3 regions of the Paenarthrobacter sp. TYUT067 genome follow, and region 1 is predicted to be linked to each of the others. Evidence: predicted binding sites of a transcription regulator. Region 1 holds the regulator's gene; each other region holds the start of a gene.
What was found. Region 1 encodes LexA, which represses DNA repair genes until DNA is damaged. Its sites were predicted from a motif close to TCGAACANNTGTTCGA; they were not measured.
Positions count from the first base shown of each region.

Region 2: a site for LexA is predicted at 1,639-1,654, ahead of MOD31_RS19890 (Y-family DNA polymerase). Genes of this name have one in related genera too.
Region 3: a site for LexA is predicted at 1,792-1,807, ahead of MOD31_RS12960 (shikimate dehydrogenase). Genes of this name have one in related genera too.

Region 1 is NZ_JAMOIT010000003.1:245,475-249,640, forward strand. Features, by position in the region: gene MOD31_RS04110 (ATP-dependent DNA helicase) at 1-1,996, shown strand, start outside; gene lexA (transcriptional repressor LexA) at 2,061-2,804, opposite strand; gene MOD31_RS04120 (LysM peptidoglycan-binding domain-containing protein) at 3,152-3,511, shown strand; gene MOD31_RS04125 (histidinol-phosphate transaminase) at 3,589-4,166, shown strand, end outside.
Region 2 is NZ_JAMOIT010000027.1:19,402-23,567, reverse strand. Features, by position in the region: gene MOD31_RS19905 (hypothetical protein) at 1-283, shown strand, start outside; gene MOD31_RS19900 (hypothetical protein) at 386-817, opposite strand; gene MOD31_RS19895 (translesion error-prone DNA polymerase V autoproteolytic subunit) at 995-1,426, shown strand; gene MOD31_RS19890 (Y-family DNA polymerase) at 1,717-3,015, shown strand; gene MOD31_RS19885 (uroporphyrinogen-III synthase) at 3,044-4,166, opposite strand, start outside.
Region 3 is NZ_JAMOIT010000013.1:26,756-30,921, forward strand. Features, by position in the region: gene MOD31_RS12955 (bifunctional sugar phosphate isomerase/epimerase/4-hydroxyphenylpyruvate dioxygenase family protein) at 1-795, opposite strand, end outside; gene MOD31_RS12960 (shikimate dehydrogenase) at 795-1,694, opposite strand; gene MOD31_RS12965 (IclR family transcriptional regulator) at 1,905-2,675, opposite strand; gene MOD31_RS12970 (MFS transporter) at 2,882-4,166, shown strand, end outside.

The DNA.
Region 1 (4,166 bases):
GGACCGGGCTGTTGACGGCATGGGCGGACAAAGCCGTGCGGGTCAGCATGAAATGGCCAAGCATGTGACCCGGGCTATTGAAACCGGGGAGCATTTGCTGGTTCAAGCGGGAACGGGAACGGGCAAGTCTTTGGCTTACCTTATTCCGTTGATCGCTCACTCCATGGACAGCAACAAACCGACGCTGGTGTCCACCGCCACCCTGGCACTCCAGACCCAGATTGTCGGCCGTGATCTTCCCCGGCTGCTGGAGACCATCAACCCTGCCCTTGAGCGCCCCGTCAACGTGGCGTTGGTCAAGGGCAGGGCCAATTATGTGTGCCTGCAGAAGCTTGAAGGCGGGTTCCCCAGCGAGGAGCCCTCCGAAGGGCAGCTGTTCTCCCTGGGGGAGGACACCAGCGTCCCTCACTTTGCTGCCTCCATGGGTGGACCCCAATCGCAGCTGGGCAAGGAAGTGGTCCGCCTCAGGGAATGGGCGGAGAAGACCACTACCGGAGACCGCGACGAACTCATGCCCGGCGTCACCGACAGGGCTTGGCGGCAGGTTTCCGTCACGTCCATGGAGTGCCTGGGTGCCCAGAAGTGCCCCGTGGCAGAAGAGTGCTTCAGTGAGCTGGCCCGTTCAAGGGCTGGTGAGGCCGACGTCGTAGTCACCAACCATGCCATGTTGGCCGTCAGCGCCTTTGAAGGCCTGGCTGTCTTGCCCGAGTACGACGTCGTGGTGGTTGATGAGGCGCACGAGCTTCAGGACCGGGTAACCGGAGCCGTTTCAGGACAGTTATCCGTGGCCATGGTCCACGCGGCGGCATCAAGTGCCCGCAAGCATACGGCCATCACCGTGGACGCCCTCAACGCAGCTGCGGACAGCTTGGATATGGCCATAGCTGGCGTGCCCAACGGTCTGTTGCCCAACGGCCTCAACGACGAACAGCTGGATTGCATTGACCAATTGCGGGACGCCACGCGCGCCGCGCTCTCGGACTCGAAGACGGATTCTTCAAACGCGGTCGACGGCGGACGGCAGCTTGCGCGCTCACGGCTCATGCTCATCCTGGAACTGTGCGAGCGGATGCTCGCCGCGAAGGAGAACCGCGAAGTGGTCTGGTTCTCGCGGAACAGCACGTTCGACCCCCAGCAGGGATATTCTCCGCCGGACGAGACAGCTCCTGCATTGATTAATATTGCCCCGCTCAGTGTGGCAGGGCGGCTTCGAGAGGGGCTCTTTGCCGGCCATACTGTGGTGCTGACCTCTGCGACCCTGGCCATCGGCTCGGCCTTCGAGCCCGCCGCGGGTGGTCTTGGCCTGATTGGAGACGGCGCGCCGAGCTGGACGGGCATTGATGTGGGATCGCCCTTCGACTATCCCAAACAGGGTGTTCTATACGTGGCAAAGCACCTGCCCAAACCGGGCCGCGGTACTTCGCCGGAGGCGCTGGACGAATTGGAAGACCTCATCCGGGCGTCCGGGGGCGGAGCGCTTTGCCTGTTCTCCTCGCGGCGTGCTGCCGAAGAAGCCGCCGATGCCATGCGGCTCCGGCTGGATGTGGACATTCTCTGTCAGGGAGAATCCACCATGGCGGCCCTGGTGAAGCAATTCGCGGACGAGCCAGATACGTGCCTCTTCGGAACCATGTCCCTGTGGCAGGGGGTAGACGTTCCGGGTGGCTCATGCCGACTGGTGGTTATTGACCGCATTCCCTTCCCACGTCCTGACGATCCCCTGATGACTGCCCGTTCCCGGGCGGTTGCCCAATCGGGCGGGAACGGTTTCATGGCCGTGTCAGCCACGCACGCTGCCATTCGGCTGGCGCAGGGCGCTGGCCGACTGATCCGCTCGACGGGAGACAAAGGGGTGGTCGCGGTACTCGACTCCAGGCTTTCGACCGAGCGCTACGGGGGCTTTCTACGTGCCGCCCTGCCGCCGTTCTGGGCCACCACGGACCGGTCGGTGGTTCGAGGCGTTCTGGAACGTCTGGGCTCGGCTAAAGCCCCGTAATGCACAGCTTCCCGTGAACACCTGCTGGTGTCCACGGGAAGCTGCGTTTAAAGGGCGTGAGCGCTTAAAGAGAGCGCAGTACCGAGACGACCTTGCCCATGATGGTGGCCTGATCTCCGAGGATGGGCTCGTACTGGGTGTTTTGGGGGAGCAGCCACGTGTGACCGTCCCGCTGCCGGAAAGTCTTCACGGTTGCTTCATCATCCAGCAGGGCGGCAACGATGTCGCCGTTGATGGCATCATTCTGTCGCCGGACCACCACCCAGTCGCCGTCACAGATAGCAGCATCGATCATGGAATCGCCGGCCACCTTCAGCATGAACAGTTCGCCATGCCCCACGAGTTGCCGTGGGAGTGCAAGCACGTCTTCCACCGTCTGGTCAGCCAGGATCGGTCCACCTGCCGCGATGCGCCCCACCAAGGGGACCATGGCGGTATCACTGGCGCTGGCTAGCTCGGTGACGGCCAGGCCACCGGCGCTGCGAAGGGTGGTCGGAGCGTCCACACCGGGGATGGGCCCGCCATCAAGGGTTAGGGGCATCAGCACTTCCATGGCGCGGGGACGCTTGGGGTCCCGGCGGAGGTAGCCGAGCTTCTCCAATTGGGACAACTGGTGCGTGACGCTGGACAAACTGGCCAGACCCACGGTGTCGCCGATTTCGCGCATGCTGGGAGGGTAGCCGTTGTCATTGACTGACCTCTGGATGGTCTCCAGGATCTTTTTCTGCCGGACGGTCAGGCTTTTGGGACTCTTTTGAGGCTGTTGGCTCCGCAGGGGTGCCCCTCCGCCTGTGGCTTTCGCTGCCATGTTCGCCAATGCCTTTCCATTCCGCCCTGATGAGGGCCAGGGGTGTCAGGTCTGCAAAAATGTCAGACCCTCCTGTTCCACTGAAACAGTGCTGCTTCTTCACTCAAACGTAGGGCAGGCACAGGCGTTTATCAAACATTTGTTCTAGCGAGTCTCGACACCGTTCGTTGATAAGTGCTAAAAATGTCATAGCAAGGTTCGAATATGTGTTCTATAAACCTGATGCTGAAGCTGGATGTTCGAACAAAGCGTTCGAACATCCGGGGCAGGCCCAGGGGAACACAAAGAATTGGCAGCCAGGCACCGGGCATCCCGGAGCGTGGCAATAGCTCAGAAGGGCTCAGCTCATGTCCGCAGTCACTACGTTCGCTGATTTCCGTACTACCCAGGCACCCGCTCGCCTGCGCCTGACCCGAAGGGGACGGATCGTCTTCTTCGGCATCCCGGCCATGCTGTTGGTTGCAGCGTTGCTGAGTCTTGCCGGATTTATCAACTCCCCGGCCAAGGCAGCCGACTCGCAGTCCCAACTGCGTCCGCCTGTTGCCGTCACTGTTACAGTCCAGCCAGGTCAGTCCCTCTGGGGCATCGCCGGCGCTGCCGCTCCCGAGCGTGACCCCCGCGACGTCATCGCCGAGATCATCCAGCTCAACGACCTCCGGGGCGGCCGCATCCTGCCCGGCCAGCAGCTGTTCGTCCCTGCAAACTGATCCCTCGGCACCCGCAGAAATCAAGGGTCGGGCGTCACAGTTAGTCGGCAGTCCCGGCCGCCCCTTAAACTGGGTTGGTGAGTGACCAGCTTGAGCGACTTGACCGACTTCCCCTTCGGACCAACCTGCGTGGATTGAGCCCCTATGGCGCACCGCAGCTCGATGTCCCTATCCTGCTCAACGTCAACGAAAACACTCATGGCGTCCCCGCAGATGTCCAAGCCGCCATCACTGAGGCCGTGGCCGCTGCGGCCACCGGGCTGAACCGCTATCCGGACCGGGAGTTCACCGAACTTCGTGAAGCCTTGGCCGAGTACCTTGGCCACGGGCTTTCCCCGGACAACATCTGGGCGGCCAACGGATCCAACGAGGTCCTGCAGCAGATCCTCCAAGCCTTTGGTGGACCCGGCCGCAAGGCATTGGGCTTTCCTCCCACGTACTCCATGTACCCCCTGCTCGCGAGTGGCACTGACACCGAGTATGTCCGCGGAGTCCGCGCGGAAGACTACGGGCTGGACGCCGAATCGGCCGCTGCTCAGGTCCGGGAAACGGGCGCCAACATCGTCTTCCTGTGCTCGCCCAACAACCCCACAGGTACGGGCTTGGGATTGGACGTCGTGGAGGCTGTTTACGAGGCCGGCGAAGCCAGCCAGGC
Region 2 (4,166 bases), on a different contig from region 1:
CGTGTGGGCTGTGGGCGAGGGCTATATGCCCAACACGCAGATCCAGATCTCTGCGAGCACCGCCGACGGCGAGCCATTCTTCGACCTCACAGCCGCAGCCGTGGGCTCGGCCTGGCTCAGCCCGCAAACTTCCACGCCCTCGGAGCACAACACCGTGATTATCCCGCTCAGTGCTGAGGACCCGGAGGGGGCACGGAACCTCTCCCTGTTCAAGAAAGACGGTTCCTGGCCGGGCGTCATACCGAAGCCTTTCTCCTATGACGTCACCGTCAAGAGTGGCTGATCCCACGCGACAGCCGCTCCGCGCGTTAGCGGCCCCCACGGCCGTGGTTTGCCTGAGTACAGGGCGTCGAGGACGCTAAGGTCGGCGCCGCTGACACTTGCCTTACCGCTGGCGCGTGACCTTGCGTGTCTGGCGGAACTCCTCGGGCACGTTGACAACGCCCTTCGGAACAGCAACCGTTATTCCCTTTTTGGTGACACTGGTGACCTTATGACCCAGCTGCTTGGCGTACTCAACCACGGGTCGCGAGGCAGCCCTGTTCCGGGCGATGGCGATGAGCACGATCGTGAGGAACGCGACAGTCAGCAGTCCGGGCACCACGATGGCGATCGCCGGGCTGATGAGACCGTTCAGAAGCAGGGCCGGACCGAGGAACCACAGCGCGACAGAGGACACCATAAACCCGAGAACCAACTTCTCGGAGTGTGCGTGTACGGCCTGGGCGTGGGCCAGCTCATCCGGGTAGCGTTCCTTGACCATGCGTGTGATGTCGGCGCTAAGCGCGCCACCGAGTTGCCTGGTCCGGTCGGTCATTGCTCTCCTATGTGTTCGTGCCAGAAGTTGTTCGCTTGATCTTCCCTCAAAATACTCGTCATTCGTCTCACCGCGAGAAACCATCGCCCTGAGGTGCCGAGCGAAGCGGAATGGACAGGATGTCTGGGGTCCGCTGTACACTGAATTATCGAACATATATTCGAATAAAGGTGTGTTGTGGGCGTGATAGTCGGCCCCCGCGTGATAGATGCGGGCTTTTCCCTGATGTCAGTACTGTTGGCACCTATTCCTGTGGCGGCGGGATATCCCTCGCCTGCGCAGGACTATTTTGATGGTCGGATTGATCTCAATGAGCATCTGATCAAGGATGTCACCAGCACGTTCGTGGTGAGGGTGACGGGTCAGTCCATGGAGGGTGCCGGGATCAGTGACGGGGATGAGTTGATCGTTAACCGGGCACTGGAGCCCAAGGATGGGTCCGTCGTCGTTGCTGTCCTTGATGGTGAGTTGACCATCAAAAGGCTGCGCGTCACGCCGTCGGGAGTGGTGCTGGAGGCGGACAATCCCAAGTATCCGGACATTCGAGTGCCCGCGATGTCGGAGCTGACCATTTGGGGCGTAGCCACAACGTGCCTGCATCACATTTGATTGAATCCAGCCGGTAGGGCTTCGCACCCTCTGGGTCGCCGACGCCCTCCTGGGCATCCTCTTCCCCACGCTGGCGGCCCTCGGGGAAGGCTTGGCCACGGGGGCCATCTACCTGGATTTCCGTACCACCGGCATCCCGTCTGCCCGGACTTTTCCACAATCCGGTGGGCGGGATGTTTTCTTGTCGGGGCCCGAAGGTACAGTAGAAGTATTCGAATATATGTTCGAATGCGCGGCGTGTCGTGCACTGAAACGGCGGCTCGCGTGCTAATGCCGATTTAGGGATGGAAATGTCCAAGCCAGCGCTCATGCACCGCATGCAGGAGATTGCCCATGTGGATATCAACTGCTTCTACGCCTCGGCGGAGAGGGCCTTCAACCCTGCGCTGGAGGGCAAGCCTTTGATAGTGCTGTCCAACAACGACGGTTGCGCCGTGACCCGGTCGCCCGAGGCAAAAAAGCTGGGAATCGGCCTGGGGGAGCCATGGTTCAAGCTCGCGCCACGGGCCGAGGAATGGGGATTGATAGCCCTGTCGAGCAACTACGAACTGTATGGAGACATCAGCTCGCGCGTCATGGAGCTCCTGGCCCGGTACTCAGCATGGCAGGAGGTGTACTCCATTGATGAGGCGTTCCTGGGAGTGAAGGGGCAACCGGATGACCTGCTGGAATTGGGGCGAACCATCAAGGTTGCCTGCCAACGGCATGTGGGGGTTCCCGTTTGCGTAGGGATCGCGCGCACTAAGACTCTCGCCAAGCTCGCCAATAAGTGGGCCAAGCATAATCCGGCCTTCAACGGTGTGTGCCGTTGGGACTCCGTCCCGCAGGCCCAACGCGAGGCACTCATGGCGCGGCTCTCCGTGATCGAGATCTGGGGCGTCGCCACCCGGCTCACAAGACGCCTGAACGCGATGGGGATCTTCTCCATCCTGGACCTGGTCCGGGCCGACCCTGTGGCGTTGAGGGATAAATTCTCCATCGTCATGATGCGCACTGTCTTGGAACTGCAAGGCACGCCCTGCATCCCCATGGAGGAAGAACGAATCGGGCGGGACCAACTGATTTTCTCCCGGTCTTTCTCCACGCCGATCACCACGGCCGCGGAGTTACGTCAGGTGCTCAGCGTTTACGGTCAGATGGCCAGTGCCAGGCTGGCCAAGCACGATCTTCAGGCCAAGTTGCTGACTGCCTTTGCTGCAACATCGGTCTACAACCCCAACGACAAATCGTTCCCCACTGTCAACGTCAAACTACCTATGCCAACCTCGGACCCCGTTCTGCTGACCAAGGCCGCACACGCTCTGGTTCCCAGGATCCAGGAAGGCGTCAGGTACGCCAAAGCCGGGATCATGGTCACTGACCTTCGCCCCAGCGGCAACCAGAAACCATTGGAAATCTTCGAGAACCCGCATGAAGAGCGGGGCATTGGCCCCTTGCTGGAGCAAGTCAGCAAGCGGTATGGCCGGGGCTCCATTGGTTTGGGCCATGCGGGCATCAAGGGCGGCCCGGACTGGTCCATGAAACGGGACATGCTCAGCCCCCGCTACACCACCAACTGGGACGAACTTCCCCTGGTGAAGGCGGCCTAGCGTGGCAGGGAAAACCGTGGCAGGAGACCTAAGCCCGCAGCCGGTAACCCCGCTTCACCACGGTTTCCACCAGCTTGCCGTCCGGAAGGGAGGACCGCAGCCGGCTCACCGTCATGTCCAGGGCGTGCACAGAGCCGCGCAAGTCCAACAAGTCAGAGAGAGCCTCCCGGGACAGTACAGCTCCACCCGCACCCAGCAGCGCTCGCAACAGCAGCAGGGGAGCCGGTGCAAGGTCCACCACCTCGCCGTTAATCCGCAAGCAGCGTCCGCGCAATTCGATGGTGGCGCTCTTTGTTTCCAAACGCCGTACGTGGTTCAACGAGAGATGTTCGGTGACCAGCCTGATCAGCGCACCCATGCGGTACCGGTCGGGAATCAGTGGCGTCAGCCCGGCGTCGACCAGCGGTTGTGCGGTGACCGGCCCAACGGCCGCAACAGTTACCGGACCCTTCAGGGCTTCGATGAGCTGGCGGTAGAGGCCCATTTCGTGGGCGGTGCTCCACATCGCATCCACGGCGGGGGCGCTGGTGAACGTCAGGACGTCGAGGTTGCCACCCACCACGGCTTCGATCAGCCGCGGCAGTTTGTCTTCGCCGTCGGGCTTCACCCAGCGGTACGGGGTCACGGTCAGGACCGTTGCACCGGACATGCGGAGCCGTTCCAACTGGCGGACGTCGGTGTACCCGTGCAGCTGCACAGCGACGGTCTTGTTGCGAACGCCTTCGGCCAGCAGCATGTCCACCAGGGTCGCGGTGGTTTCGTCACTGCTGATTCCGACGTCGGCAAGACCGGCCGCCCGCACGGCGCCGCGGGCTTTGGGGCCACGGACGAACATGCGGCATGCGGACAGCGTTTCCAGGAGTTGCTCGCCGATGCCGAAAGAATCTGCGGCTTCACACCAGCGGCGCATCCCGTATGCCGTGGTGGCGATGCAGATGTCCGGTTTAGCCGCGATGATGGTGCGGGTGTCCTCAATGAGGACCATATCCTCCTGAACTGGGGCGATCTTCAAAGCCGGGGCGTGCAACACGCTCGCACCGCGACGCTCCAGGGCCTCAATGAGGTCCCGGGAGCGGCGGTGCGAGGTGACGCCAATGCGGAAACCGTCCAGCGGCGCTTCTACGGCTTCGGACGCTTCCGGCGCGGCCGTA
Region 3 (4,166 bases), on a different contig from region 1:
CTCCAGCCAGATGAGGGAGCGCATGGCATCCACGGCGGTGCGCTCGGTGTCCGACTGGCGGAAGACATCATTGAAGACCTCGAGGGAGACCGGGCCCGTGTATCCGGCACGGACAACGTGGCCCATGAACTTGGCAAGCTCGAACTGGCCCTCACCCGGGAAAACCCGGTAATGGCGGCTCCAGGACAGCACGTCCATGGAGAGCTTGGGGGCGTCGGCAACCTGAACGAAGAAGATTTTCTCCGCGTTGATCTGCTCGATCGGCGCGGTGTCCCAGTCACGGGAAAGAATGTGGAAGGAGTCAAGGCAGGTGCCGAGGTTGGGGTGGTCCACCATCTCAACCAGGCGGTAGGCGTGCTCGTAGTCGTTGACGTATTTGCCCCACGCCAGGGCTTCGTAGGCAACCTTGACGCCGTGCGCCCCGGCCAACTCTGCCAATTCCGCGAGCTGCTCGGCTCTGAGATCGTCGTCGTCAATGGTTGCCGTGGCCACGTTGGAGCAGACCAGGATGGTGTCCATGCCCAAACGTGACATGAGCTTGAACTTGGCCTCGGCCCGCTTGAGGTTGGCCTTCAGCAGGTCCGGAGTGACGCCGTCGAAATCCCGGAACGGCTGGTAGAGATCCAGGCCCAAGCCGAGGTCGGCGGCCATTGTCCGGACCTCTTCCGGGCTGTGGGGGGACGTGACGAGGTCCTGTTCGAAGATCTCGATGCCATCGAAGCCCGCAATCGCGCAGGCCTGCATCTTCTCCTTCAGCGTGCCGGACAGGCAAACCGTGGCGATTCCGGTGCGCATCAGTTGGCCGCCTTTGCCAAGAGCGCCTCTTCTTCGGCGGCGATCAGCTCCAGGAAGTGCGCCCGCATGCGATCGCGGTCCGCCTCGCGTCCAGTGATGAGCTGGAAGGCGTCGGCTGCCTGACCGACTGCCATGCGACCGCCGTCGAGGACGTCGCATCCCTTGGCCCGCGCCTCGCGGACCAGTTGCGTTTCGATGGGGCGGTAGACGATGTCCGCCACCCAATGCCGCGGCTCCACCAGGCCCATGTCCAAGGGGAGCCCGGGGTGGGCCGCCATGCCGATGGGAGTGCAGTGCACCAAGCCGTCAGCGAGGGGCATGATCTCGGGCAGCTCGTTGATGCTCCGCGGTGTCACTGTGGCTTCGGGGAACAGCCCGCCGAGCTCGGCAACGCGTTCCTCGGCACGGGCGGGATCCATGTCCACCAGGTCCAGGGTGCCGACGCCGGCTTTGAGGAGTGCGTAGGCGACGGCGGAACCGGCACCGCCTGCACCCAACTGAACCACGCGATCCAGTCGCGCCTCGGGGAGGCCGTCGGCGAGCGCCGAGCCGAAGCCGGAGAAGTCCGTGTTGTGGCCGATGAACCGACCGTCCTGGATCAGGACTGTATTAACGGCGCCCAGGCGCGCGGCGTCGTCGGAAATTTCATCAAGGTGCCCCAGCACCAACTGCTTGCACGGGTGCGTGATGTTCAGCCCGTTGAAGCCCATGCGCTGCGCTGCCGTCAGGAGATCCCCGACGGCGGTGGCCGGCAATGCGAGTTCCAGCAAGTCGATGGGGCGGTACAGCAAGCGAAGGTCCTGCACATCGGCTTCGCGTTCGTGCATGGGCGGCGTGAGCGAGGGCATGACGCCTTCGCCTACGAGGCCCACCAGAACGGACTCGGCTCGGTTGCTCATCCTAAAGCTCCTTTGACTTCAGCACCGCCGGGCTTTTGGCGCATTCTGGGGCGCTGCCAGCCGGGGTGTTATTTAGATTACTACATGTGTTCATATTCCGCACGCTTGTTCTTATCGCGAACATTTCCACAGTGCGCACCCAACTAAGTAGCAGTTAAGCGCGTTTAGGGCCGTCTGAACGCGCACTATTGCGACCTGGTTGGGTGAGGGTCACCGCTGGGGCAGGCGGGCCGCGAGTTCAGCCGCGGCCTCCTGCAGGGTAGGGACATGGGCAATCAATTCCTCCATGCTCATGCGGAACACCGGGACGGCCGTGGCGAGGGAGGCGAACGCATGGCCCTGTGAGTTGAGAACCGGAACAGCGACGGCGCGCATGCCAATCTCGTTTTCTTCATCCATCACCGCGTAACCCTGACGGCGCACCTGCTCGATCTCCTCGCGGAACTTGTCGCGGTCGGTAATGGAGTGCTCGGTGAGCGGATCCAGGGGGAGCTCCTCCAGCAGCCTCTTCCGCTCGATCTCATCCTCAAACGCCACGATCGCCTTACCAACGGAGGTAGTGTGCAAGGCGCCCAGGTGACCGGGGTCGCTGGTGACCCGAAAGGTCTTGGGTCCGTCCACCTTGTTTACAGTGAGGTGATGATTGCCGTCGCGCACGGACAAGATGGTGGCCTCGTGCGTAGTTTCAGTGACACGCTGAAGGACGGGCAGCGCCGTTGCCGCGAAGCCGTGGTGATTGGAAACGCGCTGGCCGAGCTGAAAGACGCGTAGTCCCAAGTGGTACCGACGCCCATCGGGCTCGTAGTCAACAAATCCATCGCGGGTCAGTGAACCCAGCAGTCTGTACGTGGTGCTGAACGGGAGATTCGCACTCCTTGCCAGATCCGCCGCACTCGCCCCGCGCGGTTCATTTCCCAATAGAACCAACAGGCTCAAGGCCTTGCCGACCATGTCGGTCTTTGTGTCCTCTTTCACACTCATGTTTTGATGCTCTCACATAGTGAGAGCTATTTCTAGATGGTGGTGACATCTCTTGACAAGTGACCCCACTCACAGCCACTATTGCTGTATTGCACAAGTAGCTCTCACCATGTGGTTACTTATGCAGGGATCGACCGGCCGCACCATGCTTGGGTCTCCCCACAGAAGCCAGATCCGCGACATCGTCGTCACAGAAGGAACACCCCATGAGCCAAACAATGCCGTCAGCGACGCCAGGCACTGAAACCACTTCCGGAACCCCCAAGAAAGCCGCGCTTGCCAGCTTCCTGGGCAGCGCCGTCGAGTATTACGACTTCTTCATCTTCGGCTCTGCCGCGGCCCTGATCTTCCCCCACGTCTTCTTTCCCTCCGCCGACGCGAACGCGGCCATCATGTCCTTCGCAACTTTCGGCTTCGCCTACGTTGCCCGCCCCGTGGGTGCGGTGATCCTGGGCCACTTCGGTGACCGCATTGGCAGGCAGAAGGTCCTGATGTTCACGCTGGTCCTCATGGGGGCAGCCACATTTGTTATCGGCTGCCTCCCCGACTTCAAGACCATTGGCTGGTGGGCTCCGGCCCTGCTGGTCCTCGCCCGGCTCTGCCAGGGCCTCTCCGCTGCAGGCGAGCAGGCCGGCGCTTCCTCCATGACCCTTGAGCACGCCCCGGACAACCGCCGCTCCTTCTTCACCTCCTGGACCCTCACCGGTACACAGGGTGGCCAAATCCTTGCAGCCCTCGTCTTCATTCCCGTGGTGGCCCTGCCGGATGACATCAAGTACGGCATCGGTTGGCGCATCCCGTTCTGGCTCAGCGCGGTGGTAGTACTGGTGGCCTTCTTCATCCGCCGCACCCTGCACGAACCGCCCGCATTCGCCGAAGCCAAGAAGAACAACCAGATCTCCAAGCTCCCCGTTGCCGACCTCCTGCGCCTGCACTGGCGCGACGTCCTCCGCGTGGTCTGCTGCGCCTTCATCGCCGCCGTCAGCACTGTCTTTGGCACGCTCGCCATCAAATACGCCCAGGACGTTGCCGGCGTCAACAGCACCATCACGCTCTGGCTGGTGGTCGCGGCAAACGTTGTTGCCCTGGGAACCCAGCCACTGTTCGGCATGCTCTCTGACAAGATCGGCCGCAAACCCGTATTCATCTACGGAGCTTTGTCCAGCGCCATCATGACGCCGGTGTTCCTGCTGACCCTGGAGGCCGGCAACGTGCCGCTGATGTTCCTGGTCTCCGTTGTCTACTTCTCCTTCGGATACGCCGCAGCCAACGCCGTTTGGCCATCCTTCTACGGTGAAATGTTCAGCACCAAGGTCCGCTTCTCCGGCTTGGCCATCGGTACGCAGCTCGGCTTCCTGATGGCAGGCTTCGCTCCCGCAATCGTCACCGCCCTGGGTGGCACCAAACCCGGCGGTTGGGTCCAGATCTCCATCTTTACCGCGGTCATCTGCGTCATCGCAGCTGTCTCGGCCATGACAGCCCGCGAATCAG